One region of the Cellulosimicrobium protaetiae genome, then DNA from elsewhere that is predicted to be linked to it. Evidence: riboswitches for the same ligand, from Rfam matches in the RefSeq annotation. Region 1 holds a riboswitch; each other region holds the start of a gene.
The links. Region 1 has a riboswitch for thiamine pyrophosphate ahead of FIC82_RS04575 (thiamine ABC transporter substrate-binding protein). Riboswitches for the same ligand answer to the same signal wherever they lie in the genome.
Positions count from the first base shown of each region.

Region 1 (10,423 bases):
GGGTGCGGACGTAGTTGGCCGCGGTGCCCGTCGGGAGCCCCGCGGCGCGCTCGACCGTGCGGTGGGTGACGCCGTGCACGCCGTCCGTGGCGAGGAGGGCGACGGCGGCGTCCGCGAGCGCGGTCCGCCGCTCGGGGTTGGTTCGCGGCATGGCTGCCAGTATGGCAACCTCGGTACTACAACGCACGTAGTGGTATGCCCGGACGGGCGGACCATCCTCTCGACCCTGGGAGCGTCACCATGACCCGTACCGCTATTGTCGTCGGGGCCGGGATCGCCGGCCTGTCGTCCGCGATCTCGCTCGCCCGGACCGGCTGGGGCGTCACCGTCGTCGAGCGCTCGCCCGCGCTCGGCGAGGTCGGGGCGGGCTTCGCGATGTCCCGCAACGCGGTCGCGGCGTTGCGCGGCCTCGGGTTCGACGACGACGCCGTCGCCCGGCTCGGGTACGCGACGTGGGCGGGCGGGACGTGGGACCTCCACGGCGACCCGATCCTCACGCTGCCGGACACCCCCGAGGTGCGTGCGTCCGTCGGGCTGATCGGCGTCCACCGGCGCCGGCTCCACGAGACGCTGCACCGCCGGGCGGTCGACCTGGGCGTCGAGGTCGTCACGGGGACATCGGTCACCACCCTGGATCCCGGGGACCCGGACGGAGCGCCCGCCGTCGTCGCGGGCCGCGAGGCGGACCTCGTCGTCGGCGCGGACGGGATGCGCAGCGCTGTCCGCGCGACCCTGTTCCCGGCGAACGTGCCGGTGTACAGCGGCTACTCGAGCTGGCGCGCGATCACGCCCGGCGCCTGGGGCGCGGAGGCCCTCACGCAGTACTGGGGGGCGCACGCGGAGTTCGGCCTGCTGCGCACCGCCGCGGACGAGACCTACTGGTACGGGTACGTCGCGATGCCCGAGCGGACACGGCTCGACGACGAGCTGGGCGCGGCCCGCGAGCGGTTCGCCGGGTGGGCGCCGCCGGTGCAGGAGGTCCTCGCCGCGACGGCACCGGACGCCGTCCTGCGACACGACGTGCACCATCTGCCCGGCGGGCTCCCGCACTACGCGACGGGCCGCGTCGTCATGGTCGGCGACGCCGCGCACGGCACGCTCCCGACGATGGGGCAGGGCGCGGCGACGGCGCTGGAGGACGGGCTGTGCGTCGGCCTCCTGGTCGGGTCGCCCGTCGCGGCGGGCGGTCGGCTCGCGCCGGCGCTAGCGGGGTACGACGCCGCGCGCCGGCCCCGGTGCCGGGCGCTCGCCCGGGCGTCGGTCGCGTCGGGGCGGTTCGGTTCACACCTGGGCGGCGGCTGGCGGCAGACGGTCCGGAACAGGATCATGCGCCTGACCCCGGCCTCCGCGATCGCGCGCGGCTCGCAGGCCGCGATGGGCTGGACCCCGCCCGAGCCCGCGGCCCCGGTGCGCTGACGCTGGCGGACGCTCGCCGTCAGGCGCGCACAGAGCCCGGGTTCTTCGTCGACACGACCGTGAGGGACGATCCCGCGTTCGAACGGTGGGTCACGACGCGCGCGACGCGAGGCGGGAGACGAACCGCTTGGCCTCCTTGCCGGCGAACCGGCGTGCGAGGACGCCGACGCCGGCGGCGACGGCGGCGAACGTGACGGCGGAGACGATGCCGACCTCCTCGTCGTCGAGGTCCTTCGGGGCGTCGTGACCGGTGACCTTCGCCCAGATGAACGTGACGAGCTTCTGCGCGGCCCAGCCTGCCGCGAAGGTGAGGGCGACGGTCCCGACCTTGAGGGCCAGGGTCTGCTCGGTCTCGTTCGTGTCGGCCACGAGGGGTCCTCCGTCGGTCGGGGCGCCGGTCGGCGCGGGCGTGCTCCCACCGTAGTGCGAACCGTCGACCCCTCGCCCGCCCGGCGCGCGTCGGGCGGGCGAGGGGATCGGTCACTCCTGGCTCACCGCGTCGAGCACGGGCAGCCGGGCCGCGCGCGTTGCGGGCCAGACCGCCGCGACGACCCCGACGACGGCCGCGAGCGCGAGCATCGCCCCGAGCTGCGCCCAGGGCACGGCGAGGGTCGTGAAGCCCTCGTCCGCGAGGACGGACGGGAGCGCGGCGGCCAGGCCCGTCCCCACGACCAGCCCGACGGCCGTCCCGAACACGGCGACGAGCACGGACTCGATGACGATCGTCGCCGAGAGCTGCGCCCGGCCGAGGCCTACGGCGCGCAGGAGCCCGATCTCGCGCGTGCGTTCCACGACGGACAGCGCGAGCGTGTTGACGATACCGAGGACGGCGACGAGGAGGGACAGGCCGAGCAGCGCGTAGACGATCGCGAGGATCGACTCGACCTGGGACGCGACCTCCCCGGCGAACTCGTCGGCGTCGAGCACGCTCGCCACGACGTACGGCGCGACGGCGTCCGCCACCCCGTCGCGGACGGACGCGAGGTCGGCACCGGGCTCGGCGTCGAGGAACAGCATCTCGGGGGTCGTCGCGCCCACCTCGGAGGCGACGTCCGGCGGCAGCAGCATGTCGACCGAGAACGCGTGGGAGTCGATCACCGCCCCGATGCGGACGTCCTGTGCCGGGAGGTCGGGCCGGGCGGGGTCGGCGATCGTCACGACGTCGCCGAGCGCCCAGCCGTGCTCGTCGAGCGCGTCCTCCATCACGGCCGCCTCCCCGCGGGCGTACGCGTCGAGGTCGCCCTCGACGGCCGTCGTGCGGACCGAGCGGCCGAAGCCCTCGGCGGGGAACCCCACGACGAGCTGCGGCTCGTCGTCGACGACGACCTGCCCGTACGTCGTGAGGTCGGCGGACGCGACGCCGGGCACGGCGCGGACGTCGGTCGCCACCCCCTCGGGGAGGTACGGGGTCGCGGACCGGACCACGAGGTCGGCGGCCGTCTCCTCGTCGACGATGCCGGTCACGGACTCGCGTGCCGAGAGCGCGAGGACCGACGTCGTCGACACGAGCGCCATCCCGACGACGAGCGCCCCGGCGGTCGCGGCCGTGCGCCGCGGCTGGCGCGTGACGTTGCCGCGCGCGAGCCCGCCGAGGGGTCGGACCAGCGCGACGAACGGCGCGGCGAGGACGCCCAGCACGGGGCCGACGGCGAGCGGGGAGAGCAGCAGCACGCCCGCGATCACCCCGACCGCACCGAGGCCGAGGAGCGGCGCCCCGCCGCTCCCGACCGCCGCGGCGCCCACCACGAGACCGGTGCCTGCGAGCAGGATCAGCGTCCCCGCGGCGACCCGGGCCACGCCGGGGCCGGCGGGCCGCACGACGTCGGCCCGCATGGCCTCCACAGGCCGCACGAGCGCAGCGTGCCGCGCGGGCAGGGCCGCCGCGACGACGGACACCACGACCCCGACGACGAGGGGGACCACGATCCCGGCGGTCGTCACGGGCAGCGACCCGGCGAGCTCCATGCCGACCGCGCCCAGCCCGGCCCGCGCGAGCTCGGCGAGCCCGAACCCGGCCGCGACGCCCAGCACCGCGCCGACGACCCCCACGACCGCGGCCTGTCCCAGGACCGAGGCGAACACCTGGGCCGGTGACACCCCGACGGCCCGCAGGAGCGCGAGCTCGCGCGTGCGGCGGCGCACGTGCATCGCGAACGTGTTGGTGATGATGAACGTGCCGACGAACAGCGCGAGCGCGGCGAACACGAGCAGGAACGTCGAGACGAAGCCGAGCTGGTCGGCGATGGCGGTGCTCGTCTCGTCGCGCAGGTCGGCCCCCGTCACGGCCTCCGCACCGTCGGGGAGCGACGTCGCGACGGCGTCGCGCAGCTCCTCCGGCGAGACGCCGTCGGCCGCGTACAGGGCGACCGACGGCACCAGGCCGTCCGGAGCGTACGTCGCGGCGGCCGTCCCGGCGTCGAGCAGGACGATCGTCGCGCCCGCCATCGGCGCGGACAGCGAGAGCTCGCCGACGACGCGCACGGGCCGCACCTCGTCGCCGAGCACGACGTCGGTCGTGTCGCCCACCGCGAGCCCGGACGCCTCGAGCGTCGCGGACTCGAGCGCGACCTCGTCGCCGTCCTCCGGCGCACGGCCGTCCACGACGCGCGGCCCGGGGTCGCGCGGGTCGTAGCCGACCGCCATGCTCGGCGCCTGCGTGCTGAGCACCGCGGTGCCGTCGGCGCCCACGAGGACGGCGGGGCCGCTCACCTCGGCGAGCGCGAGGCCGACGTCGTCGCGCGCGTCGAGCGTGCCGGCCAGGTCCGCCGGGACGAGGCTGCGGGCCCCGCCGAGCTGCGCGGACGAGGACTCGAGCGCGGACCCGGCGGCGGCGGCGCCGCGCACGTACGCGTCGGCCTGGATCGACGACGCGACGATGCCGTCGAACGTCGACTCCAGCATGGCGCGCAGCGCGAACGTGCCGGTGACGAACGCGACGCCGATCGTCACCGCGAGCACGGACAGCACGAGCTGCGCGCCGTGCGCGCGCACGCCGCGCAGCGCGATCCGGCCCATCATCGGACGCCCGCCGGTTCGTGCGCCGGGTCGGCGGGGTGCGCGCCCGCGGATGCCGCCGGCGTGAGGGCCCCGAGCGTGTCGAGGACGGCCTGCGGGGTCGGGTCGCGCAGCTCGGTCACCAGGCGGCCGTCCGCGAGGAACAGGACGCGGTGCGCGTACGACGCCGCCGTCGGGTCGTGCGTGACCATGGCGACGGACTGGCCGAGGTCGTCCACCGAGGAGCGCAGGAAGCCGAGCACCTCCGCGGCGGCGCGCGAGTCGAGGTTGCCCGTCGGCTCGTCCGCGAACACGACGGCCGGGCGGGACACGAGCGCCCGCGCGCACGCGACGCGCTGCTGCTGCCCGCCCGAGAGCTCCGCCGGGCGGTGCCCGAGGCGCGGGCGCAGCCCCACGGCGTCGACCACGCGGTCGAACCACTCGCGGTCCACGGGCCGGCGCGCGACGGCGAGCGGGAGCACGATGTTCTCCTCCGCCGTGAGCGTCGGGACCAGGTTGAACGACTGGAACACGAACCCGATGCGCGTGCGGCGCAGCCGCGTCAGGCGCCGCTCGCTCATCGCGGAGACCGTCTCGCCGTCGACGACGACGGTCCCCACCGTGGGGGAGTCCAGTCCGGCGAGGCAGTGCATGAGGGTCGACTTTCCCGACCCCGAGGGGCCCATGATCGCGGTCAGACGCCCCCGCTCGAGGTCGACGTCCACGCCGTCGAGCGCGCGGACCGTCGCCTCGCCGCGCCCGTAGGTCTTGACGAGGCCGCGCGCGGTGGCGATCACGGGACGCTCCGGCGTGGTTCCGGAGGCTCCTGCGGCCCCCGTGGCGTGCTCTGCGGACGCGGCGACGGTCGTCGTCGCACCCGTCGTCCCAGGTCTGCTGCTCATCGGTCCTTCCCCTCCTGCGGTCGTCGGCCGGGGCTCCCGGTCCGGTCGTCACGACCCTCCCGCGGGGGCGTACCCCCGGGCATCGGGGACCGGCCCGGACCCTTCCCTGGTCGCCGCAGGGCCGCTCTCAGGGTTCTCTCAGGGGGATTCCCGAGGGGCGGCCCGGTGTAGGCTCGACGTGAACGACAGGGGAGCTCCTGGAGGAGCTGAGAGTGCGGACCACCGCAGACCCTCGAACCTGACCCGGTTAGCACCGGTGGAGGAAGTCGGGAATCTCGATCACCTGCTCGTGCGGTCGTCCGCGCTCGTCGCAGCGTCGGTCGCGCGGGCCGGTGGACCCCTCCTGAACGTCCTGGGAGGACACATGCAACGCACGACCGCCCGCACCCGCCGGGCCCGGTCCCTCGTCACCGGCGCGGGGACGACCCTCGCCCTCCTCGCGCTCGCCGCGTGCAGCGGCGGCGACGACGCGACGTCAGGCTCGGGGGGCGACGACGCGTCGGGCACCGGCGACACCGTCACCCTCGTGACGCACGACTCCTTCGCCGTGAGCGACGAGGTCCTCGCGGCGTTCGAGGAGGAGAGCGGGCTCACCGTCGAGCAGGTCGCGCCCGGCGACGGCGGCGCGCTCGTCAACCAGCTGATCCTCACGAAGGACTCGCCGCTGGGCGACGTCGTGTTCGGGATCGACAACACGTTCGCGTCCCGCGCGATCGACGAGGGCGTGCTCGCGCCCTACGTGCCGGAGGGCCTGTCCGACTCGGCGGCCTCGTACGCCGTCGGCGACGGCGACGAGCTCACGGCGGTCGACCTCGGCGACGTCTGCGTCAACGTCGACCACGCGTGGTTCGCCGACGCCGGGATCCCGGAGCCCGTCTCGCTCGAGGACCTCGCGAAGCCGGAGTACGAGGACCTCCTCGTCGTGACCAACCCCGCGACCTCGTCGCCGGGTCTCGCGTTCCTCCTCGCGACCGTCGGGGCGTTCGGCGAGGACGGCTGGGAGGACTACTGGGCCGACCTGCGCGCCAACGGCGTGAAGGTCGTCGACGGCTGGTCTGACGCCTACTACGTCGACTTCTCCGGCTCCGAGGGCGCGGGGCCGCGCCCGCTCGTGCTGTCGTACTCGACGTCGCCCGCGTTCACGCTCACCGAGGACGGCTCCGCGTCCACGACCGGGGCTCTGCTCGACACGTGCTTCCGCCAGGTCGAGTACGCGGGCGTGCTCGCGAACGCGAAGAACCCCGAGGGCGCGCAGCAGCTCGTCGACTTCCTCGTGAGCGAGGCGTTCCAGGCCGACGTGCCCGGCCAGATGTACATGTACCCCGCCGACGACTCCGTCGCGCTCCCCGACGGCTGGGCCGAGTTCGCGCCGCTCGCCGACGAGCCCTTCGAGGTCGCGCCCGCCGACATCTCGGCGCACCGCGACGAGTGGATCAAGGCATGGACGGCGACGGTCGTCGACTGACGCCCGGTCCACGCGTGACCACGGTTCTACCTCGCGAGATAGAACCGTGGTCACGCGAGGTAGAGCCCTGGTCCCGCGAGGTAGAACCGTGGTCGGCCGAGGGAGAACCGTGGTGAGGGCGCGGGCACCCTGGCGGGGTCGCCTCGGGCGCGGGGCGGCCTGGGGGCTGGCGGCGGCGGTGCCGCTGGTGTTCCTCGGGGTGTTCTTCGCGTGGCCGGTGGTCACGCTCGTGGCGCGCGGGTTCGTCGGGGACGACGGCGGCCTGGACCTGTCCGGGTTCGCGGAGGTCTTCTCCCAGCCGCGGACGTGGCGCATCCTCGGGCTCACGCTGTGGCAGGCCGTGCTCGGCACGGCGTTCTCCGTGCTGCTCGGCGTGCCCGGTGCGTACGTGCTGTACCGGTGCCGGTTCCCCGGGCGGCGGGTCGTGCGCGCGCTCGTCACGGTGCCGTTCGTGCTCCCGACCGTCGTCGTCGGCGTCGCCTTCCGGTCGCTGCTCGTGCAGGGCGGCCCGCTCGGGTTCCTGAGGCTCGACGAGACGTTCGCGGCGATCGTCGTCGCGCTCGTGTTCTTCAACTACTCCGTGGTGGTGCGTACGGTCGGCGGGCTGTGGGAGCACCTCGACCCCCGCGCCGAGCAGGCCGCGCGGGCGCTGGGCGCGACGCCGTGGCGCGCGTTCCGCACCGTCACGCTCCCCGCGCTGACGCCGGCGATAGCGAGCGCCGCGTCGATCGTCTTCCTCTTCTGCGCGACGGCGTTCGGCGTCGTCCTCGTCCTGGGCGGCATCCGCTACGGGACGATCGAGACGGAGATCTGGATCCAGACCACCCAGTTCCTCGACCTGCGCACCGCCGCCGTGCTGTCGGTGGTCCAGCTCGTCGTCGTGGCCGCGGCCCTCATGGTCGCGAACCGCACGCGGGCCAAGCGCGAGCGCGCGCTGAACCTCTCGTCGTCGGCCTCGTCGGCCCACCCGCTGCGCCTGTGGCGCGACGGCCGCCCGACCGGCGACCTCGCGCCCGCTGCGCTCACCGCGGTCGTGGTCGTCGTGCTCGTCGGGCTCCCGCTCGGCACGCTCGTCGTGCGGTCGTTCCGCGTCCCGGGCGGCGGCTGGGGGCTCGACAACTACGCGAACCTCGGCACGACGGGAGGGCGCAACGCGCTGTCCGTCACCGTGTGGGAGGCGGCGGGCAACTCGCTACGGACGGCGGCGCTCGCGACCGTGCTCGCCGTCGTGATCGGCGGCCTCGTCGCGCTCGTCGTGTCCCGGCGCCCGCGCTCGCGCGGCGGGCGGCGCGCGATCTCCGTGCTGGACTCGGTGTTCATGCTCCCGCTCGGGGTCTCCGCGGTGACGGTCGGCTTCGGATTCCTCCTCACGCTCGACCGGCCGCTCGGGCTCGACGTCGACCTGCGCACGTCCGGGTTGCTCGTGCCGATCGCGCAGGCGGTCGTCGCGATCCCGCTCGTCGTGCGCACGGTCCTGCCGACGCTGCGCGCGATCGACCCGCGCCTGCGCGAGGCCGCCGCGACCCTCGGCGCCGCCCCCGGGCGCGTGTTCCGCACCGTCGACGGGCCGATCGCCGCGCGGTCGCTCGGGCTCGCCGTCGGGTTCGCGTTCGCCGTCTCGCTCGGGGAGTTCGGCGCGACGTCGTTCCTCGCCCGCCCCGACAGCGCCACGCTGCCCGTCGTGATCTTCCGGCTCATCGGGCGTCCCGGGGCCGAGAACTACGGCATGGCGCTCGCGGCGAGCGTCGTGCTCGCGCTGCTCACCGCGGCCGTCATGCTGCTCGCCGAGCGGTTGCGCGGCGACCGACCCGGAGGAGAGTTCTGATGGTGCAGATCGACCCCGCTCCCGCGCGTGCGGGCGCGCCGGAGCCGCCGCGCCCCGGCCCCGGCACCGGGGAGGCCGCCGGGCTCGCGGTGCGCGACGTCGTCGTGCGGTACGGCGGGCGTGGCGCCGGGGGAGCGCGCACGGACCCCGGCACGACGGCGGTCGCGGGCGTCACGCTCGACGTCGCGCCGGGGGAGATCCTCGCCCTGCTCGGACCGAGCGGGTGCGGCAAGTCGAGCCTGCTGCGCGCGGTCGCCGGGCTCGAGCCCGTGGCGTCGGGCGCGGTCGCGTGGGACGGGCGCGACCTCGCGGGCGTCCCCGTGCACCGCCGCGGGTTCGGGCTCATGTTCCAGGAGGGCCAGCTCTTCCCGCACCGCGACGTCGCGGGCAACGTCGCCTACGGGCTCGCGGGCCTGCCCCGCGCGGAACGGGACGCGCGCGTGACCGAGCTGCTCGACGTCGTCGGGCTCGCCGGGTACGAGCGGCGCGCGGTCGCGACGCTCAGCGGGGGCGAGCGCCAGCGCGTCGCGCTCGCGCGGTCCCTCGCGCCGCGGCCCCGGCTGCTGCTGCTCGACGAGCCGCTGTCCGCGCTGGACCGCGGGCTGCGCGAGCGCCTCGCGCTCGACCTGCGCGAGGCGCTGCGGGCCACCGGCACGACCGCCGTCTTCGTCACCCACGACCACGACGAGGCGTTCACCGTCGCCGACCGCGTCGCCGTCATGGACGCCGGTCGGCTCCTCCAGGTCGCGCCGCCGGAGGACCTGTGGCGAGCCCCGGCGTCGCGCCGCGTCGCGGAGTTCCTCGGCTACCAGGCGTTCGTCCCCACCGAGCCGTCAGCGGCAGGCCGGGCCATGGACCGACGAGGCCCGGACGACGATGCGCCCGGCGCGTCGGGCGGGTTGCTCGCGATCGGGCCGCGCGGGCTACGCATGGTCGGCTCGCCGGGTTCCGACGCCGAGAGCGGTTCGTCGTCGGGTCTCGGCACCTGGGCCGCGACCGTCGTGGGCAGCGTGTTCCGCCGCGGTGCGGTCGAGGTCACCGTCGACGTCGACCTCCCCGGGACCGACGAGGGCGCGCCCGCCCGACTCGTGGCGCTCGCGTCCGGTGCGGGTGGTGCCGACGCGCCCGGTCCGGGGCCGGGCGAGCGCGTGCGGGTCGTGGTCGACCCGGCGGGGTGCGCGGTCGTCGCCACCTGACCCGGGCCGTCGTGGTCGTGCGGCGAGCGAGAGCGCCGCACCCGACCTAGCGTCGGAGGATGGACGACGTGACGACCGGTGACCACCCCCCGGAGAAGAACGGCAGCAAGTCCGCGAAGATCCTGTACCGCCCCGTCGGGATCGTCAGCTCGATCGTGGGCGGTCTCGTCGCGGGGCAGGTGTTCAAGCAGATCTACAAGCGGGTGTCGCCGGGCCACCGCAAGGACGCGCCGACACCGCTGCAGTCGGAGTACCCGCTCAAGGAGATCGTGCTCGCCGCGCTCCTGCAGGGCGCGGTCTACGCCGTGGTGAAGGCGCTCATCGACCGCGGCGGGGCCCGCGCGTTCGAGCGCTGGACGGGGGAGTGGCCGGGCGACTGACCTCACCCCTCGGGCCGAGCACGACATGAGGGTCGTCATCGGGGCCAGGACGACCGCCAGGTCGTGCTCGACGGCGGGCCACGACGTGCTCGACCACGGGCGGGAGCGTGGCCGTCAGTCCAGGCCGGCGGCGTGGACGAGCAGGGCGACCTGGGTCCGGTTCTCCAGGCCGAGCTTGAGCAGCACGTTCGACACGTGGGCCTTGACCGTCGGGACGCTGAGGAACAGGCGCGCGGCGATGTCCG
Region 1 covers NZ_CP052757.1:1,064,001-1,074,423, forward strand. The annotation lists gene FIC82_RS04550 (TetR/AcrR family transcriptional regulator) at 1-151, opposite strand, end outside; gene FIC82_RS04555 (FAD-dependent oxidoreductase) at 241-1,416, shown strand; gene FIC82_RS04560 (DUF4235 domain-containing protein) at 1,507-1,785, opposite strand; gene FIC82_RS04565 (ABC transporter permease) at 1,897-4,434, opposite strand; gene FIC82_RS04570 (ABC transporter ATP-binding protein) at 4,431-5,312, opposite strand; TPP riboswitch at 5,490-5,594, shown strand; gene FIC82_RS04575 (thiamine ABC transporter substrate-binding protein) at 5,677-6,777, shown strand; gene FIC82_RS04580 (ABC transporter permease) at 6,887-8,602, shown strand; gene FIC82_RS04585 (ABC transporter ATP-binding protein) at 8,602-9,798, shown strand; gene FIC82_RS04590 (DUF4235 domain-containing protein) at 9,867-10,178, shown strand; gene FIC82_RS04595 (response regulator) at 10,293-10,423, opposite strand, start outside.

Region 2 (10,423 bases), 620 kb from region 1:
CGTCGAGCCCGATCCCGAGGGGCGAGCCACCGACGTGCACGCTCACGTACACGGGCGGTCCGTCCTCGGGGAACACGTACTCGACCGTCCCGCGCAGCAGGTCGCGGTAGAAGACGAGCGACCGCTCCACGTCGGCCACGGAGAGGATCGGGAAGAGGCTGCGGAACATCGGCCTGGCTCCTCGGTGCGCGACGGCTGGGTGTGCTCCCCATCGTGCGCCTCCGACGCCGAGCGCGCGTCCCGGAGGTGGCTCACCCACCGGGCTCACGTGCGGGACGGGCTCCCGGTCGCAGACCCGCGGGGGAGCGGACCGCGACGAGGGCGTCCCGTGCGCTCAGCGGGCCAGCAGCTCGTCGGTCGTCGTGCCGGGCACGGCGAGCGTGACGCGCGTGCCCCACGGGTCGTGCACGACGACGGAGCGGCCGTCGTCGGCGTGCTGCAGGCCGCGGGCCTTCAGGCGGGCGACGAGCGCGTCGAGGTCGTCGCGTCCGGGGACGGTGACCGCGACGTCGCCGAGCCCGAGGCTCGCGGCGCGCGGGCCCGCGCCGGCGCTGTTCCAGACGTTCATCGCGACGTGGTGGTGGTACCCGCCCGCGGACGCGAACAGGGCGCCGCTGTACTCGGTGACCGTGGCCTCGAAGCCGACGGCGTCGACGTAGAAGTCGCGCGCGGTCGCGATGTCGCCCACCTGGAGGTGCACGTGCCCGACGCGCCCGGCGAGCGCGGGCCCGGCGTCGACCGCGTCCTGGGAGAGGTGCGCGCGCAGGTACGCGTTCGGGTCCAGGAACTCGGTCGCCATGAGGATCTGGCCCCGCTCGCGCACCCATGTCTCGCGCGGGCGGTCGGTGTACAGCTCGACCCCGTTGCCCTCGGGGTCGGTGAAGTAGAACGCCTCGCTGACGAGGTGGTCGCTCGACCCGACGAACGACCCGCGGCGGTCCTGCGCGGCGCGGTAGACGGTCGCGGCGAGGCTCGCCGCGTCGCCGAACAGGAACGCGGTGTGGAACAGGCCGGCCTGGCGCGGGTCGACGGCGGGCAGGCCGGGCGTGTGGACGAGGCGCAGCATGGGCGTCGTGCCGCGTCCGAGCACACGGTGCACCTCGGCGCCGCGCGAGCGCTCCTCGAGCGGGGCGAGCGCGAACGCGCCGGTGTAGTAGGACGTCATCTGCTCGAGGTCGCCGGCCCGCAGCGTGACGGCGTCCATGCTCGTGGACGGGGACAGGAGGCGGTCGGTCGGCGCGCCCGGGGTGCTCGTGGTCATGTCTGCTCCAACTTGTTGTCGCTACAACTATATTCCCACATCCCGTGCCCGGCATCCGCACCCCGGGCTTCCTTGCTAGGGTCGCCCACGAACCACGCGGGGTGTCCCGTCCGGCGTCGCCGGACCGAGGGACTGAGACGAGCGGTGCGGCCGCTCGGACCCGTCGAACCTGATCTCGCTAGCACGAGCGGAGGAACGTGGGCATGACGACGCCTGCTGCCATCACCACCCCTGTCCTGACGGACCCGACCGTCCTCGTCGCCGACGACGAACCCGGCTTCACCGCCGGTCTCGGACGCCGGTACGCGCACCTCTTCGACGAGTTCTACGACCACCCGTTCCTCGCGGGGCTCCGCGACGGGTCCGTCGCTCCCGCGTCGGTGCGGCACTACGTGGGCCAGGACCACCGGTACCTCACCGCGTACCTGCGCTGCTACGGCCTGGGCATGACGCTGGCCCCCGACCGCGCGTGGGCCGGCTGGTTCCACGACAAGGCCGGCTTCCTGCTCGACGACGAGTCCCACGCCCACCACGCGATGTGCGACTTCCTCGAAGTGACGTACGAGGAGGCGCAGACGAACCGCCTCGCCCCGAGCGCGCAGGCGTACGTCGACCACATGCTCGCCGCGGGCCGGGACTCCCTCGGCGTGCTCCTCGCCGCGCTCCTGCCGTGCCCGTGGACGTACATCTGGTCGGCGCGCCGGTTCTGGCTCGCCGAGCGGGAGACGACGCCCGGCGGCATCGCGGACGACCACCCCCTCGCGGGCTGGTGGGAGTTCTACGCCGCCGAGCGCACCGAGGGCGTCCTGGACGACCTCCGGTCTCGCCTCGACGCGCTCGCCGCCGACGCGGGCGAGGCGGAGCGCGCCCGCATGGAGCGCGCGTTCGAGCTGAGCTGCCGGCACGAGATCCGGTTCTGGCAGATGGCGTGGTCGCTCGAGCAGTGGTGACGCCCCTCCCGGGGCCGTGAGCGCCCGACGTCGGGCCTTACGCCAGGAGCAGATCCCTGCCTGGGTGCCTCGGCACCCGGGCGGGGCGCGGGTAGCGTGACCGCATGGACCCGACGAGCGCAGTGCCGAGCGGAGCGCCGAACGCACTGCCGCGCGGAGCGACGGCGAGCCACCGGCCCCGAGGGGGCGGGCGGCCGGAGCCGCTCCTGCGCCACGTCATCGGCGGGATCCTCCGCCGGGCGCGGCTCGCGCAGGGTCGCACGCTCGTCGACGTCGCCGCTGCGGCGCGCGTGTCGACCGCCTACCTCTCCGAGGTGGAACGTGGCCGCAAGGAGGCGTCCTCCGAGGTGCTGGCCGCCGTGTGCGGCGCCCTCGGCCTGCGCCTCGTGGACCTCGTCGCCCGCACGGGGGAGGAGCTGCGACCCGTCGCACCCGTGCGCGTGCTCTCCTCCGTCCGGGAGCGCGGCGCGCTCTCGGCGCCGCGGCACCCCGCGCCCGCGGGCGAGCCCGTGCGCGACCTCCCGGTCGCGCGGGCCAGGATCACGTCGTCCGCACCGGCGGCACGCACCACCACCGACGTCCTGCTCCTCGCGGCCTGAACGCAGACCGCCCGAGCGTCGCGGGGCCGGCGGGGACGGCGGGCGACCGGGAGACACCGCGTGTCGCGCCCCGGTGCGGCGAGGTGGGCGCCGCTACCGTCGAGGCATGACGGAGCCGCAGACCGCGCACGGCACGGCGGAGCAGACCGCCCCGGCGCTCCAGGAGCTCGTCGACGACGCCGCGTTCCTCTCGCACGAGCACCAGCTCCACCTCGCCGACCTCCACGGCGACGACGCGTGGGGCGCCGAGATGTCGACCGGCACGTTCACGTTCACCGCACCCGGCGGGGAGACGGCGACGTGCCGGCTCCAGTTCCTCGGCACCGCCGCTCCCGGGCCCGGGAGCTGGATGTGGGCGTGGCACAACGTCAACGGCTTCCCCGACGACGTGCTGCGCGCCGCGGGACGGACCCGCGAGAGCGGGCTGCGCGAGGCGGGAGAGCCGGAGCTGCCGCTCACGGACGACCTGCCCTACCGCCTCGCGCTCGCGACCAAGGCCGTCACCGGCTCCTGGACCCACTACAGCGCGCCCGTCGGCGGCGGGACGCGCGCCTGGTTCCTCCTGGAGGACGAGAGCCTCGTCCTGCCCGCGCCGAGCGTGCCGCGCGTCGTGCGGGTGCTGAGCGAGGGCCTGCTGTCGGTCACGGTGGTCGACCACCGGCGAGCGGTCGCGTCCTACTCGTCGGCGCGGGGCCTCGAGGCGACGGACGACGGCGGCACGGCCGAGCTCACCCTGCCCGACGGGCACGTGACGGTCCGGTTCGACGAGCACGATCGGATCGCCGGTATCCAGGCGACCGCGCGCCGCGCGCCGGAGCCCGACCCGACCCAGCCCGGCGCCGGCGAACCCGCGGAGGGCACCGTCGTCGTCGTCGAGCCCGGGCTCGAGGCGTCGGGACCGGAGGCGCCGGAACCCGACGACTCCGGACCAGACGACTCGGGAGACGCCCCCTCGGGACCCCACGGACCGGCCGCCACGGCACCGGCGGCCACGGCACCGGCGGCCACGGCACCAGCGGACGAGCCCGCACCGGAGCCGCGCCGGCGGTCGTGGTTCCGGCGCCGCGGGTAGGCGCGCGCCCGCGGCCTGCCCTGACCCCGGCTCAGGCGGCCGCCGCGGCGAGCTTGCGCGACGTGACGATGGCGTCCGCGACGCCGTACTCGACGGCCTGGCGCGCCGTGAGCACGAGGTCGCGGTCGGTGTCCGCGCGCAGGCGCTCGACGGTCTGCCCCGTGTGGCGGGACAGGACCTCCTCGGTCTCGGAGCGGATGCGCAAGATCTCCTCGGCCTGGATCGACAGGTCGGAGATGGTGCCCTCGCCGCCGCCCGAGGGCTGGTGCAGCAGGACGCGCGAGTGCTCGAGCACGAACCGCTTGCCCGGCGTCCCCGCCGCGAGCAGCACGGCCGCGGCCGACGCGGCCTGGCCCATGCAGATGGTGGACACGTCGCAGCGGACGAACTGCATCGTGTCGTAGATCGCCATGAGCGCCGTCGCGGAGCCGCCGGGGGAGTTGATGTACAGGCCGATCTCCTGGTCCGGGGCGTCGGACTCCAGGTGCAGGAGCTGGGCCATGACGACGTTCGCGACGCCGTCGTCGATCTCCGTGCCGAGGAAGACGATGCGCTCCGAGAGCAGGCGGGAGAAGACGTCGAACGCGCGCTCGCCGAGCGGGGTCTTCTCGACGACGGTCGGGATCGTGTAGCTCGCCATCACAGCCCCACCTTCCGGGTGGAGCGGGCCGGGCGGACGTCGTCGACGGACTCGACGATCCGGTCGACCATGCCGTACTCCAGCGCCTGCTGCGCCGTGAACCAGCGGTCCCGGTCGGAGTCCCTCGCGATGGTCTCGACGCTCTGCCCCGTGCTCTCGGCGGTCAGCCGGTGCATGAGGCCCTTGGTGTACACGAGGTTCTCGGCCTGGATCGCGATGTCGACCGCGGTGCCGCCGATCCCCGCCGAGGGCTGGTGCATCATGATCCGCGCGTGCGGGAGCGCGTACCGCTTGCCCGGCGTGCCCGCGCACAGCAGGAACTGGCCCATGCTCGCGGCGAAGCCCATCGCGACGGTCGAGACGTCGTTGGGGATGAGCCGCATCGTGTCGTAGATCGCGAGCCCGGCGCTCACCGAGCCGCCGGGGGAGTTGACGTAGAGCGCGACGTCTGCGCGCGGGTCCTCCGCCGAGAGCAGGAGGAGCTGCGCGCACAGGCGGTTCGCGACGGCGTCGTCCACCGCCGTGCCGAGGACGACGATGCGCTGGTGCAGCAGGCGCGTCGTGAGCTGGTCGTCGAAGGACGCCGCCGGGGCGACGGCCTCCGCGTGCGGTGGGCGTGCGGTGTACGTGGTCATGGGACCACCGTGCCCCGGGGACGGACCGGACCGACGGGTGATCTGCCGTCGGCACATTCGCCGACGGCAGATCACGTGCGGTGACCCTCCGCTACTTGTTGGGCCAGGTGTTCCTCTGGACCTCCACACGGGCCGGCGCCGGGCTCACCGAGATCCAGTTCTGCGGCGCCGGGTAGTAGTTGCCCATGATGCAGGGGAGGTCGAACGACGCGTTGGGACCGAACTCGCGGGTGTACCCACCGGTGATGGCGTGGTCGTAGCCGCCCGCGTTCGTCATGCACTGCACGGTGTACGTGTCCGTCGGGAAGGTCGCGTTCGTGTTGAGCCTGTACTTGGTGCACACGCTGAGGTCGTTGCAGTCACCGTAGGAGCCGGTCGTGGCAGGGGCGCCTCGCGACGCCCAGATCCGTGGTGGGTCGGGACGCTTGTCGGTCGTGAACGTGGCCTGGTTGCCCCACGCGCTGCACCCGGCGGCGTTGCAGGCGCGGGCCTGGAGCCGGAACGTCTGGTCGTAGTCGGAGCCGACGTCCACGCGCTGGCCGGTGCCGGAGCTGTTCTGAGCTCCGGAGAGCTGCCACTCGTAGCGCGAGATGCCGTCGCCCCCGTTGGAGGACGGGGCCGAGATCGTGAAGCGGCCCCGGTTCTCCCCGATCCTCGACGCGGAGGTGCTGGGTTGGCCCGGCTTCCCGTAGGCGCGTGCCTGCCCTGACGCCTGGCTTGACGTCGAGGTTCCGCCCGCGTTCGTCGCGGTCACGGTGAACGTGTACGTGCCGGCCGGGAGTCCCGTGAAGTCCACCGACGTCCCGGCGACCTGCTTGGTCGCGCCGCCGGGTGCCGCGGTCACCGTGTAGGCGGTGATCGGGCTGCCGTTGGCGTCGGCGGCGCCCCAGGAGACGCGCGGGATGCCGCTGTCCTGCGATCCGGAGCCGACGTTCTGCACGCTCGGGCGCGGCGGGGCCTCGGGTCGACCGAACGGGACGACGGCGGCGGACTGACCGCTCGGCGCCGTCACGCCCGCCTTGTTCTCCGCGGTGACGGTGAACGTGTACGACGACTCGTTGTCGAGGCCGGTCGCCTTGTGGCTGAGCCCGGTGAGCGTCAGCGCGGCGCCGTCGGGCGAACCGTTCCGGTACCGCTGGAGGTGGTACGCCTTGACGGCGTCGCCGTTCTCGAACGGTGCCTTCCACGCCACGTCGATCGAACCGCCGTTGAGCGGGGAGTCGGAGGCGCGGCTCGCGCTCGGGGTCTCGGGGACGTCCGGGAGCCCCGCGGGGATCTCCTCGGCGGAGTAGTCGCCCCAGTCGGACGGGTCGGGCGCCCGGTTGACCGCCTGGACACGCACCCGGTAGGCGACGCCGTTCGTGAGGCCGGTCCACACGACCTGGTTCCCCGACAGGGCCTGCATCTGGATCGCGCCGCCCGGGGGTGCGGGGGAGATCTCCAGGTTGACCGTCTCGATCGCGGAGCGGTCGGTGTAGGTCTTGTTCTCCCACGTGACGGTGAGGGACTTGTCGCCGAACTCGAGGGTGGGTGCGGCGGGCGGGTCGGGCTTCTCATCGGGGCGGGCGACCTCGGAGGGCGGGGAGGCGGGTCCGTCGCCGACGGCGTTGGTCGCGAACACGGTGAACGTGTACTCGACGTCGTTGGTCAGGCCGTCGAGGGTGCAGGTGGTGGTGCCGCAGGCCTTCTCGTAGCCGTTCTGGGAGCGGACGGTGTAGCCGGTGATGTCGGCGCCGTTGTTGTTCGGCGGGTCCCAGGACAGCACGACGGTCTTCGAGCGGACCTCGTCGACCTGCGGGGTGGCGGGCGCCTCGGGCTTGCCGAGCACCTTGAGCTGGACGCGACCCTCCACGAGCCGGTCCTGGTCCTTGGTCGCGTCCTGCACGCGGTAGACGACGACCATCACGCCGACGAAGCTCTCGGCCGGGGTGACGGTCACGCTGTCACCCGTGAACGCGACGTCACCCGATCCGGTCTCGACGACCGCGCCCGTCACGGTGAGCGGGGTGTCCGGGAACGGGTTGGAGTCGTTCGCGAGGACGGGGACGGTCGTCGGCTTGCCCTGGTGGGCGTCGTCGACGGTGTCCTGGTTGGCGCGCGCGAGGGGTCGGGTGGACGCAACGACGGTGAGGGTCGCGGTGCCCTCGACCGGGGGGTGCTCGCCGTCGGTGACGGAGATGGGGACCTGGACGACCGAGCCCTTGGGGACGTCCGGGGTGGCCTGGGCATGCAGCGTCGAGCCCTCGACCGTGACGGTCACGCCCTGCGCCTGGCCCGTGGCCTTGAACGTCAGGGGGTCGCCGTCGGCGTCGGTGGCGAACCGTGCGAGGTCGATCGAGGCCTCCTCGCCCGCCGCGACGTCGAGCGTCGGGGTGGAGAGCTCCGGCGGCAGGTTCTCCGGCGGGACCACGGTGATCGGCAGCGTGAGCAGCGCCGTGTGCCCGTCAGGGTCGTCGGGGCCGCTGCCGTCGGTCACCTCGAAGGTGACGGCGGCAGGTCCGACGTACTCGGCGTTCGACGTGTAGACGATCTCGGTGGTCGAGGGCACCTCGCGGGTCCCCTCGAGCGCGGTGACCTTCTCCTCGGTCGTGAGGCGGGGCGTCTTGCCCTCGACGACCAGCACGTAGTCCGTGATGTCGATCGGCAGCGGCTCGCCGCTCACGACCTCCAGGGGCGTGATGCCGGGGCGCAGGGTCGGGGCCTGGTCGGTGAGGCCGGGGACCTTGACGAAGGCCTTGGCGGTGAGGCCGTCGACGTCGGTGACGGTGTAGGTCACGACCTGGCGGGTCTCGGTGAGGGTGACGACGAGCTCGCCGGTGTCGGTGACGGTGGTGGTGGTCGCGTCGGTGGTGACGGTGAGCTCGGTCGCGGCGCCGTCGGGGTCGTCGTCGTTGTCCAGGACGGGGACGGTGACCTCGGTCTTGCCGAGGATGTCCTCGACGGGCACGGTGTCGTCGCGCGCGACGGGGGGCAGCAGGGGGGCGTCGGCGGCGACGTTGACGGTGACGGCGCCGGTGGCGCGGGCGCCGTAGGTGTCCTGGACCTGGTAGTAGAACGTGTAGGCGCCGTCCTGATCGGGGCTGGTGAGGACGATGCGGTCGGTCACGACCTCGGCGTCCAGGTCGTGGGTGTCCTCGATGCCGCCGGGGACCAGGCCGACCTGGTCGCCGTCGGGGTCGGTGTCGTTGGCCACGGCCGCGACCGAGACCGTGCGCCCGGGGCGCACCGTGATCTCGTCGTCCACCGCCACGGGCGGCTGGTTCGTCTCGGCGGGCCGGGCGATGCCGACCTGGACCGTCCCGACGGCGGTGGCGCCGCGCGCGTCGAGCACGGAGTAGGTGAACGTGTCGTGCCCGGTCGCGTTCTTGGACGCCGCGTACTCGATCTGGCCGTCCACGACCCGGGCGGTGCCCTTGCCCGCGGGGGTCGCGATGCCGGTGACCTGCACGGAGTCGCCGTCGGGGTCGATCCCGTCGAGCGGGACCGCGATGCGCACGCTGGACCCCGACAGCACGCGGGCCTGGATCTCGCGGGGTTGCGGGGGCGCGTTGTCCTCGCCGTCGCGGATGCGGATCGTGACCTGGGCGGAGTCCTCCTGCCCGTTGACGTCGCGCACCCGGTAGATCGCGTACGCCGTCCCGGCCTCGGGGCCGGCCTTGAACCGCAGCGTGTCCTCCGAGACGAACGCCTCGCCCAGCGCGGGGTCGACGTCCTGCTCGAGCTCGGGCTGCAGGAACAGCTCCAGCCCGTCGGGGTGCGTGTCGTTCTTCAGCACCGGGACCGTCACCACGTCCCCGGCGTGCACCGTGACCTCGTCCGCCGCGGCCTGCGGCGGCTGGAGACGCGTCGGCGCCGGCACGGGGATCACCCGCACCTGCCCGGTCGCGGTCTCGGTCCCGTTGGAGGCCGTGTACTCCACCGTCACCGGCGCGTCCAGGCGCCGGATCTCGGTCACCCGGAGCATCTGGTGCGCCAGGATCGCCACCGAGACGCCCGCGTCGGCGGGGACACGCACGGACTGGACGACGAGCACCCCACCGGCGGGGTCGGTGTCGTTGGCCAGCACGTCCACGAGCGTGGACCCGCCCGCGGGGAGCAGCGCCGTGTCGGTCACCACGATCGGGGCACCCGCGGCCTCCGACGGCGGCAGCACGTCCACCCGCACCAGACCCGTCGTCGCGTTCGGGCCGTCCGTGACCTGGTACGTCAGGTCGTACGACCGCGGCTCCATCGACAAGAACGTGAACGTGCCCGCGTCGTAGTTCGGCGTGATCTCCGCCGGCGCGGACTCCGACACCGACGCCAGACGCAGCTCGTCGCCGTTCGGGTCGGTGTCGTTGCGCAACGGCTCCACCGTGACCGGCTGCCCCGCCGGCACCACCACGTGGTCGTTCACCGCGACCGGCGGCTGCGGCCCGGGCACCACGTCCACCAGCAGCTTGCCCTCGAAGGACATCTCGCCGTCGGAGACGAGGAGGGTCACGATCTTGCGGCCCGTCGAGCCGCCACCGTCGCGGAACTCGACCGTGCCGTCCGGGCGCGAGCGCACGTCGTCACCCGCGACGGTCGCCGCGGCCGAGGCGAGGTACAGGTCGTCGCCGTCCGGGTCCTTGAAGTACGGCAGCACCTTGATCGAGGCCCGACCACCCTGAGCCACCCGCAGCACCGGGTCACCCGTCTGCTCCGGCGCCGCGTTCTCCCCCCACGGCGACACCTTCAACGTCACCCCGGCCTCGGCCACGCCCCCGCGCCCGTCCGCCACCGCATACCGGAACGTGCCGGTGCCCTGCGCGTCCTCGGGCACCACGGCCTGCAACGCCGCACCACCCATGATCGCCTGCACCGTCGCGTTCGCCGGGGAGTCCCCCGCGAGCGACGCCGTCATCACGTCCCCGTCCGGGTCCACGTCGTTACCCAGCACCGGCAGGATCGTCGTGCGCCCCGGGCGCACCCCGAACGAGTCGTCCTTCGGCTGCGGCGGCTTGTTCGGCTGGGTCCGGTCCGCGATGAACTGGTCCACCTGCTCCGGGTTCGTCAGCTCCGCGTCCGACTCCTCGCCCTCGGCCTCCTCCGGCATCTGCACGTCCCAGTCGTCGACCTTCTGGTACTCGTCCGCCGCCATCCACAACGTCCCCGCCGACAGGTCGTTCAGCACGATCACCTGCCGGTTCACCCGATACTCCAACCGGGTCTGCGGGTCCAGGCCCTCGAGCCGCTCGTCCACGTCGCGACCCGTGCCGTCGCAGTCCCGGATCACCTGACCCGT
Region 2 covers NZ_CP052757.1:1,682,227-1,692,649, forward strand. The annotation lists gene FIC82_RS07125 (VOC family protein) at 1-169, opposite strand, end outside; gene FIC82_RS07130 (VOC family protein) at 335-1,261, opposite strand; TPP riboswitch at 1,349-1,474, shown strand; gene FIC82_RS07135 (TenA family protein) at 1,465-2,211, shown strand; gene FIC82_RS21330 (helix-turn-helix domain-containing protein) at 2,316-2,810, shown strand; gene FIC82_RS07145 (DUF6882 domain-containing protein) at 2,917-3,882, shown strand; gene FIC82_RS07150 (ClpP family protease) at 3,914-4,522, opposite strand; gene FIC82_RS07155 (ClpP family protease) at 4,522-5,157, opposite strand; gene FIC82_RS07160 (Ig-like domain-containing protein) at 5,249-10,423, opposite strand, start outside.
Region 2: it holds a riboswitch for thiamine pyrophosphate, as region 1 does, so the genes downstream of both, FIC82_RS07135 (TenA family protein) here and FIC82_RS04575 (thiamine ABC transporter substrate-binding protein) in region 1, are expected to answer to the same signal.

Region 3 (10,423 bases), 1.9 Mb from region 1:
CGCGTGCTGGATGCGGTCGACGTCGTTGGTCGTGCGTGCGACGAGGTCGCCCGTACCGGCGCGCTCGACGGTCGAGAGGGGGAGCGAGGTCACCGTCTCGACGAGGTCCTCGCGGAGCTCGGCGAACACCGTCTCGCCGAACACCATGGACAGGCGCTGCGCGTACCGGCGCAGCACGGCCTGCGCGACGACGGCCCCCGCACCGACGGCGACGACGGTCGTCACGTAGGACGAGGTCGTGCCCTCGGTGACGGCGTCGACGAGGCGGCCGAGCAGCCACGGCCCGACGAGACCGGCGACGGCGGCCAGGGTGTGCAGCACGGCGATGAGCACGAACGTGCCGCGGTGGCGGGCGAAGAGGAGCCCGGCGGCGCTGCGGACGGTGGGACCGTCGGCGACGGGGAGCTTCACGACTCTCCTCCTTCGGGTGCGGTGCGGGCGAGGACGGGCGACTCGTCGAGCGAGCGCCCGACGACGCGCAGGTAGCGGGCCGCGTCGTCGTCCGGCGCGGTGCCGGACGCGTGGGCGCGGTCGACGAGGTCGCGGTGCGTGCCGCGCGCGGTGACGCGACCGCTCTCGAGGAGCAGCACCTCGTCGACGTGCTCGAGCACGAGAGGCGACGCGGTGACGACGAGCGTCGTGCGCCCGCGACGCGCGTCGGCGAGGCTCGCGGCGATCCGTGCCTCGGTGTGCGCGTCGACCGCGCTCGTCGGCTCGACGAGCACGAGCACCTCGGGCTCGGTGAGCAGGGCCCGGGCGAGGGCGACACGCTGGCGCTGGCCGCCCGAGAGGGAGCGGCCCTTCTCGGGCAGCTCGCCCGCGAGGCCGTCCGGGACGGAGTCGAGCACGTCGTGGGCGTCGGCGACGGCGACCGCGGCGAGCACGTCCGCCTCGGTCGCGGAGCCCCGCGGGTCGAGCTCGTCGCGCAGCGCGCCCGAGAAGAGCTGGGGCGTCGCCTCGGCGACGACGACCCGCCGCCGCAGCGCGTGCTTGTCGAGCTCGGCGAGCAGCGTCCCGCCGAGCCGCACGGGCGTGGCGGACTCCGCGTCGTCGTCGAACCGGCCGAGGCGCGTGGCGACGGCGGCGGACGCGTCGGGGTCCGCGGACACGAGCGCGATGACGCGACCGGGCTCGAGGACCAGCCCGCTCGTCTCGTCGACGAGCGGGCTGCCCTCGGGCGGCATGGGCGCGGTCGCGGAGGTGGCGCCCGCGGCGGGCTCGACCGCGAGGACGCGCACGATCTTGCGCGACGCGACGTGGGCGCGCGTCGCGATGTTGAGCATCTGCGTCGCGACCTGCAGCGGCCAGCCGAGGAACGCGGCGTACCCGTAGAACGCGACGAGCTGGCCGGGCGTGATGTCGCCCGCGATCGCCGCCGTCGCGCCCAGGTAGACGACGAGCACGACGAGGAGGCCCGGCAGGAGGACCTGGAGCGCGTCGAGCAGCGCCTGCGTGTGCGCGACCTTGACGCCCGCCTCGCGCACCTTCTGCGACTGGCGTGCGTAGCGGCCGACGAACACGCCCTCGCCGCCGATGCCGCGCAGGATGCGCAGTCCGGAGACGGTGTCGGCGCCGAGCGTCGTGAGGCGGCCCTGCGCCTCGCGCTGCGCGGCCTGGCGCTGCTGCAGCGGCTTGACGAGGAGCGCGAGCACGGCCGCGACCACGGGCAGGCCCAGCACGACGACGAGCCCGAGCTGGAGCGACGTCGAGAGCATGATGACGGCCACCACGACGTACGCCCCGAGCGCGCCGAGGAACTGGCCCATCATCGAGAAGAGCTGTCCGACGCGCATGGCGTCGCTCGCCACCGTCGACACGACCTCGCCCGTGGGCAGCTCCTCCGTGATCGCGTCGCCGGAGCGCGCGGTGACGTCGCCCACGAGCTGCGACGTGGTGAGCGCCGAGCGCAGCCAGTTCGCGATGTCGAACCGGTGCTGCGTCACTCCCGTGACGACGATCCCGAGCCCCAGGGCGAGCAGCAGGCCGGCCCACTGCCACAGCGCCGGCCCGAACCCCGCGGTGAGCCCCTCGTCGAGAGCACGGCCGAGCATGTACGGCTGGAACGCCTGGCACGCGAAGTTGACCAGCCCGAGCAGGACGGAGACGGTCAGGACGGTCCACTGGCGCTTGGCCAGCCAGAGCAGGTAGCGCGTCGGTCCGCGCAGGTCGGGGGTCCCCGGGTCGGGGAGGGGGAGGGGTCGCACGGTGTTCTACCCTAGGTTCGGCGTCCGACACGCGGCGACGCTTTAACGCTGCGACCGCGTCACGCCACCGCGCGCGGCAGGGACCGCCGCGGCCGTCTCGCCCGGAACGAGGACACTCCCCATGACCACGCAGGACCCGGCCACCCCCACCGACGCGCCCGCCGCCGCGACCGCCGAGGTGGCGGCACCCAGCACGGAGGCCGCGCGCACCGCGATCCGCAAGGCGCGCGGTGCCCTCTCCCGCTACCGGGTCCTCGCGATCATCACGGGTGTGATGCTCCTCATCCTGTGCGTCGAGATGCTCGTCAAGTACGGGGTCGGTCAGTTCGTCGACGTCGACGGGATCATGCGGTACGTCTCCTGGATCCCCTTCGCGCACGGCTGGATCTACGTCGTCTACCTCGTCACGGTCCTCGACCTGTGGACCAAGATGCGCTGGGGCTGGGGGCGCCTCGCGACGATGGTGTTCGCGGGCGTCGTGCCGGTCATGTCGTTCGTCCTCGAGAAGAAGGTGCACGCCGAGGCCGAGGCCAAGCTCGCCGTCCTGGAGGAGCAGTACGCGGCATGACGACGCCCCCGCTCGCACCTCTCGTCGCGCCCGGTCCCGCGCTGAGCACCGCCGAGCTCGAGCGGTACGCGCGCCACCTCGCGCTGCCCGGCGTCGGGCCCGAGGGGCAGCGCCGCCTCGCGGCCGCGCGCGTGCTCGTCGTCGGCGCGGGCGGACTCGGCAGCCCGGCGCTGCTCTACCTCGCCGCCGCGGGCGTCGGCACGATCGGCATCGTCGACGACGACGTGGTCGACACGTCCAACCTGCAGCGCCAGGTCATCCACGGCGGGCCCGACGTCGGACGCCGCAAGGTCGACTCCGCGCGCGACGCGATCGCCGACGTCAACCCGCACGTGCGCGTCGTCGAGCACGCCCTGCGCCTCGACGCGGACACGGCGCTCGACGTGCTTCGCGACTACGACGTCGTGCTCGACGGCGCCGACAACTTCCCCACGCGCTACCTCGTCTCCGACGCGGCCGAGGTGCTCGGCCTGCCCGTCGTCTGGGGCTCGATCTACCGCTTCCAGGGTCAGGTCAGCGTCTTCTGGGGCGCCCCGCGGTTCGCGGCGCCCGACGGCGACGCGCACCCGGGCGGCGCGGCTCCCGCCGGCCCGGACGACGGTGAGGCACGTGGCGTCACGTACCGCGACGTGTTCCCCGTCCCTCCGCCGCCCGGCGCCGCGCCCGACTGCGCGACCGGCGGAGTCTTCGGCGCGATGTGCGGGACCGTCGGCTCCGTCATGGCGACCGAGGCGATCAAGCTCGTGACCGGCGCCGGGACGACGCTGCTCGGCCGCCTCGCCGTCTACGACGCGCTCGACCTCTCCTGGCGCCAGCTCACCGTGCGCGCCGACCCGACGCGCGAGCCGGTCACGGCCCTGCTCCCGGGCGACGACGCCTACGCGTCGTTCTGCGGCCTCGTGCCCGCGCGGCCGGCGCCGACCGAGGTGAGCGCGCGCGAGGCCGCGACGCTGCTCGGGGGCGAGGTCGCGTCGTCGGGCACGGCGTTCCTGCTGGACGTGCGTGAGGACTGGGAGGCGCAGGTGCGCCCGGTGCCCGGGGCCGTGCTGGTCCCGAGCGGTGCGTTCCTGGGCGTCCCGGGTGCGTCCGAGGACGCGGTGAGCGTGGCGCTCGCCGACCTCCCGACCGACCGCCCGGTGCTCGTCGTGTGCGCGGTGGGCGCCCGGTCGGCGCGCGTGGCCGACGTCGCGCGCGCGGCGGGCCTCGACGCTCGCTCGGTCGTCGGCGGCGTCTCCGCCCTCCTCGCCGAGCTGTCGTCGGCCCCGCCGAGGTAGCCCCGCTCGGGGACGATCCGCCGGCGGCGGTCTAGGGTGACGGTCGTGACCGTGCCTGAGGCGTTGCTGGCTTTCGCGGCCGTCGCCGGCGTCCTGACGATCGTCCCCGGTCTGGACACCGCGCTCGTGCTGCGTAGCACCGTGACGCGATCCCGGGGGCACGGCGTCGCGGCCCTGCTCGGGATCCAGGCAGGGACGCTCGTCTGGGGCGTCGCCGCGGCGGCCGGGGCCGCAGCGCTCCTTGCCGCGAGCCGGGTCGCGTACCAGGTGCTGACCGTCGCCGGAGCCGGGTATCTCGTGTGGTTGGGCGCAGCCTTGCTCTGGTCCTCGTTCCGCCGCCGACCAGAGGGTGACGGTGTCGCCGTCCCACCGCCGGTCGGGGGGCGTGGCCGCGACTTCCTCATGGGTCTGACGACGAACCTGCTCAATCCCAAGGTGGGAGTCTTCTACGTCGCCACGATCCCCCAGTTCGTCCCGGAGGGCGTGAACCCGTTGGCGATGGGAGCGTCGCTGGCCGGGGTGCACTGCGTGCTCGGGTCGGCGTGGCTGACCGGGGTCGTGCTCGCGGCCGGTTCGGTCGGCCCTCGGTTGCGCGGCTCCGGTGCCGTGCGGTGGGTCGACCGCGTCACCGGTGGGGTGCTCGTCGTGCTCGGAGCGCGGCTCGCTGCGACCACTCGTCTCTGACCCTGGGTGGACCTCGTCGGCCTGTCCGCTCGCACGGCCTGAGACCCCGGTACCGCTGCGGTGTGCTCCGCCGGGCTACAGGGCGAGGTCGAGGCGGCCGTCGGGCGACGAGCTCGCGAGCGCGCCCTCGCGGCGGGGGATGCGGCCGGCGCCGGCGGCGAGGCGGCCCGACTCGACCGCGAGGCGCATCGCGTGCGCCATGCGGACCGGGTCTGCCGCGCGCGTCACGGCGGTCGCGAGCAGGACGCCGTCGCAGCCGAGCTCCATCGCCTGCGCGGCGTCGGACGCCGTCCCGATCCCGGCGTCGAGGATGACCGGCACGCGGGCCGCGGCGGCGATCGCCTCGATGTTGCGGGGGTTGAGGATGCCGAGCCCGGTGCCGATCGGTGCACCGAGCGGCATGACGGCGGCGCAGCCGACGTCCTCGAGCCGGCGCGCGAGGATCGGGTCGTCGTTCGTGTAGGGCAGCACGACGAACCCGTCGCGCACGAGCTGGTCGGCCGCGTCGACGAGCCCGACCGGGTCGGGCAGGAGCGTGACGTCGTCGGCGATCACCTCGAGCTTGACCCACTCGGTGCCGCACGCCTCGCGCGCGAGGTGCGCCGTGAGCACGGCCTCGCGCACGGAGAAGCACCCGGCCGTGTTGGGCAGAGCCCGGATGCCGAGGCGGGCGAGGAGCGCCCAGATCCCGGCGTCGGGGCTGGCCTCGCCGCCGGCGCGCACCGCGACGCGGCGCATCGCGACGGTCGTCAGCGCGGTGCCGGACGCGACGAGCGCGTCCTCGAGCGTGAGCAGGTTCGCCGCCCCGCCGGTCCCCATGACGAGGCGCGACCCGATGGTCGTCCCGGCGACGACGAGCGGGTCGTCGCCCTCCGTCGGTCGGTTCGCGGTCGCGGGGGAGCTGTCGGTCGTGGTCACGGGTCCTCCTCAGCCGCCCTGGACGGCGGTCACGATCTCGATGCGGTCGCCGGGCGCGACGACGGTCGTCGCCCACGAGCCGCGCGGCACGACGGCGTCGTCCACGGCGACGGCGACGCCCTGCGGCGTCCCGTCGGCGACGTACGCGGGCACGAGCGCCGCGACGAGCTGCTCGAGGTGCACGGGTGCGTCGAGCGGGTAGGGCTCGCCGTTGACGAGCGCGGTCGGAGCGGGTGGGGTCATGAAGATCACCTCGGTGTCGTCGTCGAGAGCGCGGCGAAGCGGTCGGGGCGGGTCGGGGCGAGGGCGGTCGCGGCGTCGGTGGGGAGCGCGGCGCCGGTGAGGCCGGCGACGACAGCGGCGGCGGTGAGCGGCGCGAGCAGGATGCCGTTGCGGCCGTGGCCGGTCGCGAGGTGCAGCCCGGGGACGTCCGTGGGGCCGACGAGCGGCAGGTTGTCCGGCGTCGCGGGGCGCGCCCGGGGCGTGACGTCGACGAGCGCGGCCTCGTCGATGCCGGGCAGGAGTGCGCGTGCGTCGCGCAGCAGCGCGAACACCCCGCCCGCGGTCGCGCGGCGGTCGTCGGGGTTCTCCTCGGACGTCGCGCCCACGACGACCTCCCGGTGCCCCGCGCAGCCGTGACCCTGCCCCTCCGGGACCGGGTCGCGCGGCACGACGTACACCGGTCGCCCCTGCACGACGCCGCGCACCACGTGCTCCAGCGCGAGGTCCGGACCGGCGTCGAGGCGCAGCGTCTGGCCCTTCACCGGTCGGGTGGGCACGACGGCGCCCGGCACGTCCGCGAGCAGCGCGCCGGACTCCCAGCCCGCGGCGACGACGACCGCGCCCGCCCGGTGGAGCCGGCCCGCGTCGTCGTGCACCCCGACGACCCGCCCGGCCGGGTCGAGCGCGAGCCGCGTCGCCGACGCACGCACGACGGCGGCGTGCACGACCGAACCTCCGTCCGCGCCCGCGAGCGTGCCCGGCTTCGCACCGGGGACGGCGTCGAGCGCGCCGAGCAGCGCGGCGTGCGCCGCGCGCGGGTCGACCGCGTGGTCCGCGGGCGCCCAGGCCGCGCCCGCGACCCGCGGGCCGAGGTACGGCTCGCGCCGACGCGCGTCGGCGACGGTGAGCTCGTGCGACGCGAGGCCGTGCGCGGCGTGCAGGGCGAGGACGCGGCGCAGCAGGGCGAGGTCGTCGGCGTCGTACGCGAGCGTGAGGGTGCCCGCGGTGCGCAGCCCGACGTCGGCCCCCGTCGCGGCGTGCAGGTCCGCGGCGAACCCGGGCCAGGTCGCTGCGGCGGCGAGGTGCAGGCGCAGCGCGGCGTCCTCGCCGAAGTCCGCCTCCGTGACCGGGGCGAGCATGCCCGCGGCGGCGTGCGTGGCCCCGTCGCCCGGCGCCGGGTCCAGCACCGTGACGGTCAGCCCGGCGCGCGCCGCGCGCCACGCGACGGCGAGCCCCACGATGCCGCCGCCCACGACGACGACGTCGCGTGCGCCGTCGGGCACGGGCGCACCGGCCCCGGACGTGCGGGGTCCGGGACGGACAGGGGTGTGCATGCGCGCTCCCTTCGCTGGCATGACCCAGATCAGGTTCGACGGTCGGCTCCGACGCCCTCTCAGCCCCGTGCGGGGCTCCCGTGCTGTCGGCCACACTACCCGCGTGCGGGAGCGGGCGCGGCTAGGCTCCGGCGGGTGAGCACCGAGACCTTCGCCACGCCCGCTACCCCCGTCGTGCCGGCTCCGGACGACGCGCGCACCCGCCTCGCCGATGCGCGCCTGTACCTCTGCACCGACGCGCGCGAGGAGCGCGGCGACCTCGAGGACTTCCTCCACGCCGCGCTCGCGGGGGGCGTCGACGTCGTCCAGCTCCGCGACAAGTCGCTCGACGTCGCGCGCGAGCTCGAGCTGCAGGATCTCGTCGCCCGGGTGGCGGCGGAGCACGGCGCGCTCTGGGCGGTCAACGACCGGGCCGACGTCGCGCGCCTCGCCGGCGCGCCCGTCGTCCACATGGGCCAGGGCGACCTCCCCGTGCCCGCGGTGCGCTCCCTGCTCGGCCCGGCGCCGGTGCTCGGCCGGTCCACCCACTCGGCCGACCAGGCCGCCGTGGCCGAGGCCGACCCGGACGTCGACTACTTCTGCGTCGGGCCGCTGTGGGCGACGCCCACGAAGCCGGGACGCGCCGCCGTCGGGCTCGACCTGCTGCGCGACGTCGCCGCGACGCGCCCGACGACCCCCTGGTTCGCGATCGGAGGGATCGATGCCGAGCGGCTCGGTGCGGTGCTCGACGCCGGCGCGACGCGCGTCGTCGTCGTGCGGGCGATCACGCAGGCGTCCGACCCCGAGCGTGCGGCGCGGGACCTGCGCGCCCGGCTCGGCACCGTCTGACGCGGGCGCTCCGCCGCGCCTCGACGCGGCGGAGAACGTCTCGGTATGGGTACTTCTGCCCGCCGCAGGAGGGTTACGCGGGTGTGCCCGGTATGGCAGGGTCGACGGCGGGTCGCCGCCCGGCAGTCGGGTGGCGGTGGACCGTCCGACTCGGGGGATCATGAACCGCGCACGCTCGTCGCTCACCGCCCTGGCCGTCATCGCCACGCTCGCGCTGTCAGGCTGCGGGCTGCTCGGCGGATCCCCGGAGGACGCCGACCCGCCCGCGGCGAGCTCGGCGCAGGCCGACGAGGGTGGCGCGGAGGCCGGCGTCGACGAGGCCGCCGCGGGTGGCGCGGCGCGCGTCGCCGACTCCGTCATGGCCGAGCAGACCGTCGACGCCCCGAGCAGTGAGCTCGGGGGAGAGCTCACGACGACGCTGCGCTCCGTCGAGGTCCAGGACGAGATCCTCACGGTGCGGTGGGCGCTCCGCTGGGACAGCGACGACCAGCCGGACGACGCGTCGGCGAGCCACCTGGACCTCGGCATCGACTGGGTCCTCACCGCGACCGACCCCGTCGGGCTCGTGCAGTACCGTCCGTTCTGCACGGAGGGCTCGTGGAAGGGTGGCTCACCGGACCCGCAGCAGTGCAGCTATCACATCGTCGGCTCGCCGCGGTACCCGTTCGACGGGTTCGTCAACCACGCGACGATCGAGGCGTTCGCCCAGCTCCCCGCCCCCGAGGGATCGCCCGCGACGATCGACGTCCTGCCCGGCCAGGGGCTGCCGGTCTTCACGGCCGCGGAGATCACGTACCTCGACGGTGCCGAGTGACGAGCTCCGCGCGGACCGCCGGCCGCTCGCCGCGCGTGCGTGCGGTCCGCACGGCGGCCGCGACCTTCCTCGGGGCCGTGCTCGTCGCCGCGCCGCTCGGCCCGACGCTCCCCGCGGCAGCGTCCGACGACGGCTCCGATCGTCACGACGAGCTCGTCGCCGAGGTCGAGCAGGAGCTCGCGGCGGAGCGCGAGGCGATCCTCGACGCGACGCCTCCCGGGGCGATCACGGACGCGATGCGCGAGGACGCCGTCCACCCGCTGAACGTCGACGACTCGACGTTCCCGCTCGACGTCGAGGACGCGACCACGCGCCTGGAGACGACGCGCGAGGACGCCGGCGAGACGGTCGTCGTGCTCACCTCCGACCTCCTGTTCCCGTTCGACGAGTCGGCGCTGACCCCGGCGGCGGCAGCGGCGCTCGCCGAGCTCGTGGACCAGATCCCGCAGGGGGCCGCGGTCGCCGTCGACGGGCACACCGACTCGATGGGGACCGACGCGCGCAACGACGAGCTGTCCGTCGCGCGCGCCGAGTCCGTGGCGGCCGTCCTGCGCGCCGAGCGGCCCGACCTCACCCTCACGGTCGGCGGGCACGGCAGCCGGGAGCCGGTGGCGGAGAACATCGTCGGCGGCGAGGACAACCCGGCGGGCCGGGCTCTCAACCGGCGCGTCGAGCTGTCCTTCGAGGACGGCTGACGGGCAGCGGTCCGCGGGCACCTAGAATCGACGGGTGACCTCCGCTCCCGACGCCTCCACGTCTCCCGCGCCCGCCACGCCCCGACCTGTCCTCGTCGTCGACTTCGGCGCGCAGTACGCGCAGCTCATCGCGCGCCGCGTGCGCGAGGCCAAGGTGTACTCCGAGATCGTGCCGCACACGTTCACGGTCGAGCAGATGCTCGCGAAGGACCCGGCGGCCATCATCCTCTCGGGCGGCCCGTCGTCCGTGTACGCGACCGGCGCCCCGTTCGTCGACCCCGCGCTGTTCGACGCCGGCGTCCCCGTCATGGGCATCTGCTACGGGTTCCAGGCGATGGCCAAGGCGCTGGGCGGCGAGGTGGCCCAGACGGGCCTGCGCGAGTACGGCGGCACCGAGGTCGAGGTCTGCTCGGCAGGCGTGCTGCTCGCCGAGACCCCCGAGAACCAGACCACGTGGATGAGCCACGGCGACGCCGTGCACCGCGCGCCCGAGGGCTTCGAGGTGCTCGCGACGTCGTCCGGCTCGCCGGTCGCCGCGTTCGAGAACCGTGAGCGCCGCCTGTTCGGTGTGCAGTGGCACCCCGAGGTCAAGCACTCCGCGCACGGCCAGACCGTGCTCGAGCACTTCCTGTACGACGGCGCGGGGCTGGCTCCCGACTGGACTCCCGGCAACGTCATCGCCGACCAGGTCGCGGCGATCCGCGCCCAGGTGGGCGACGCGCGCGTCATCTGCGGCCTCTCGGGCGGCGTCGACTCGTCCGTCGCCGCGGCGCTCGTGCAGAAGGCCGTGGGCGACCAGCTCACGTGCGTGTTCGTCGACCACGGCCTGCTGCGCGCGGGCGAGGCCGAGCAGGTCGAGCGCGACTTCGTCGCCGCCACGGG
Region 3 covers NZ_CP052757.1:3,788,110-3,798,532, reverse strand. The annotation lists gene FIC82_RS16345 (ABC transporter ATP-binding protein) at 1-411, opposite strand, end outside; gene FIC82_RS16340 (ABC transporter transmembrane domain-containing protein) at 408-2,204, opposite strand; gene FIC82_RS16335 (DUF3817 domain-containing protein) at 2,326-2,772, shown strand; gene FIC82_RS16330 (ThiF family adenylyltransferase) at 2,769-4,046, shown strand; gene FIC82_RS16325 (LysE family translocator) at 4,092-4,730, shown strand; gene FIC82_RS16320 (thiazole synthase) at 4,806-5,648, opposite strand; gene thiS (sulfur carrier protein ThiS) at 5,658-5,891, opposite strand; gene thiO (glycine oxidase ThiO) at 5,897-7,204, opposite strand; TPP riboswitch at 7,209-7,288, opposite strand; gene thiE (thiamine phosphate synthase) at 7,340-8,032, shown strand; gene FIC82_RS16300 (GNAT family protein) at 8,193-8,846, shown strand; gene FIC82_RS16295 (OmpA family protein) at 8,843-9,541, shown strand; gene guaA (glutamine-hydrolyzing GMP synthase) at 9,576-10,423, shown strand, end outside.
Region 3: it holds a riboswitch for thiamine pyrophosphate, as region 1 does, so the genes downstream of both, thiO (glycine oxidase ThiO) here and FIC82_RS04575 (thiamine ABC transporter substrate-binding protein) in region 1, are expected to answer to the same signal.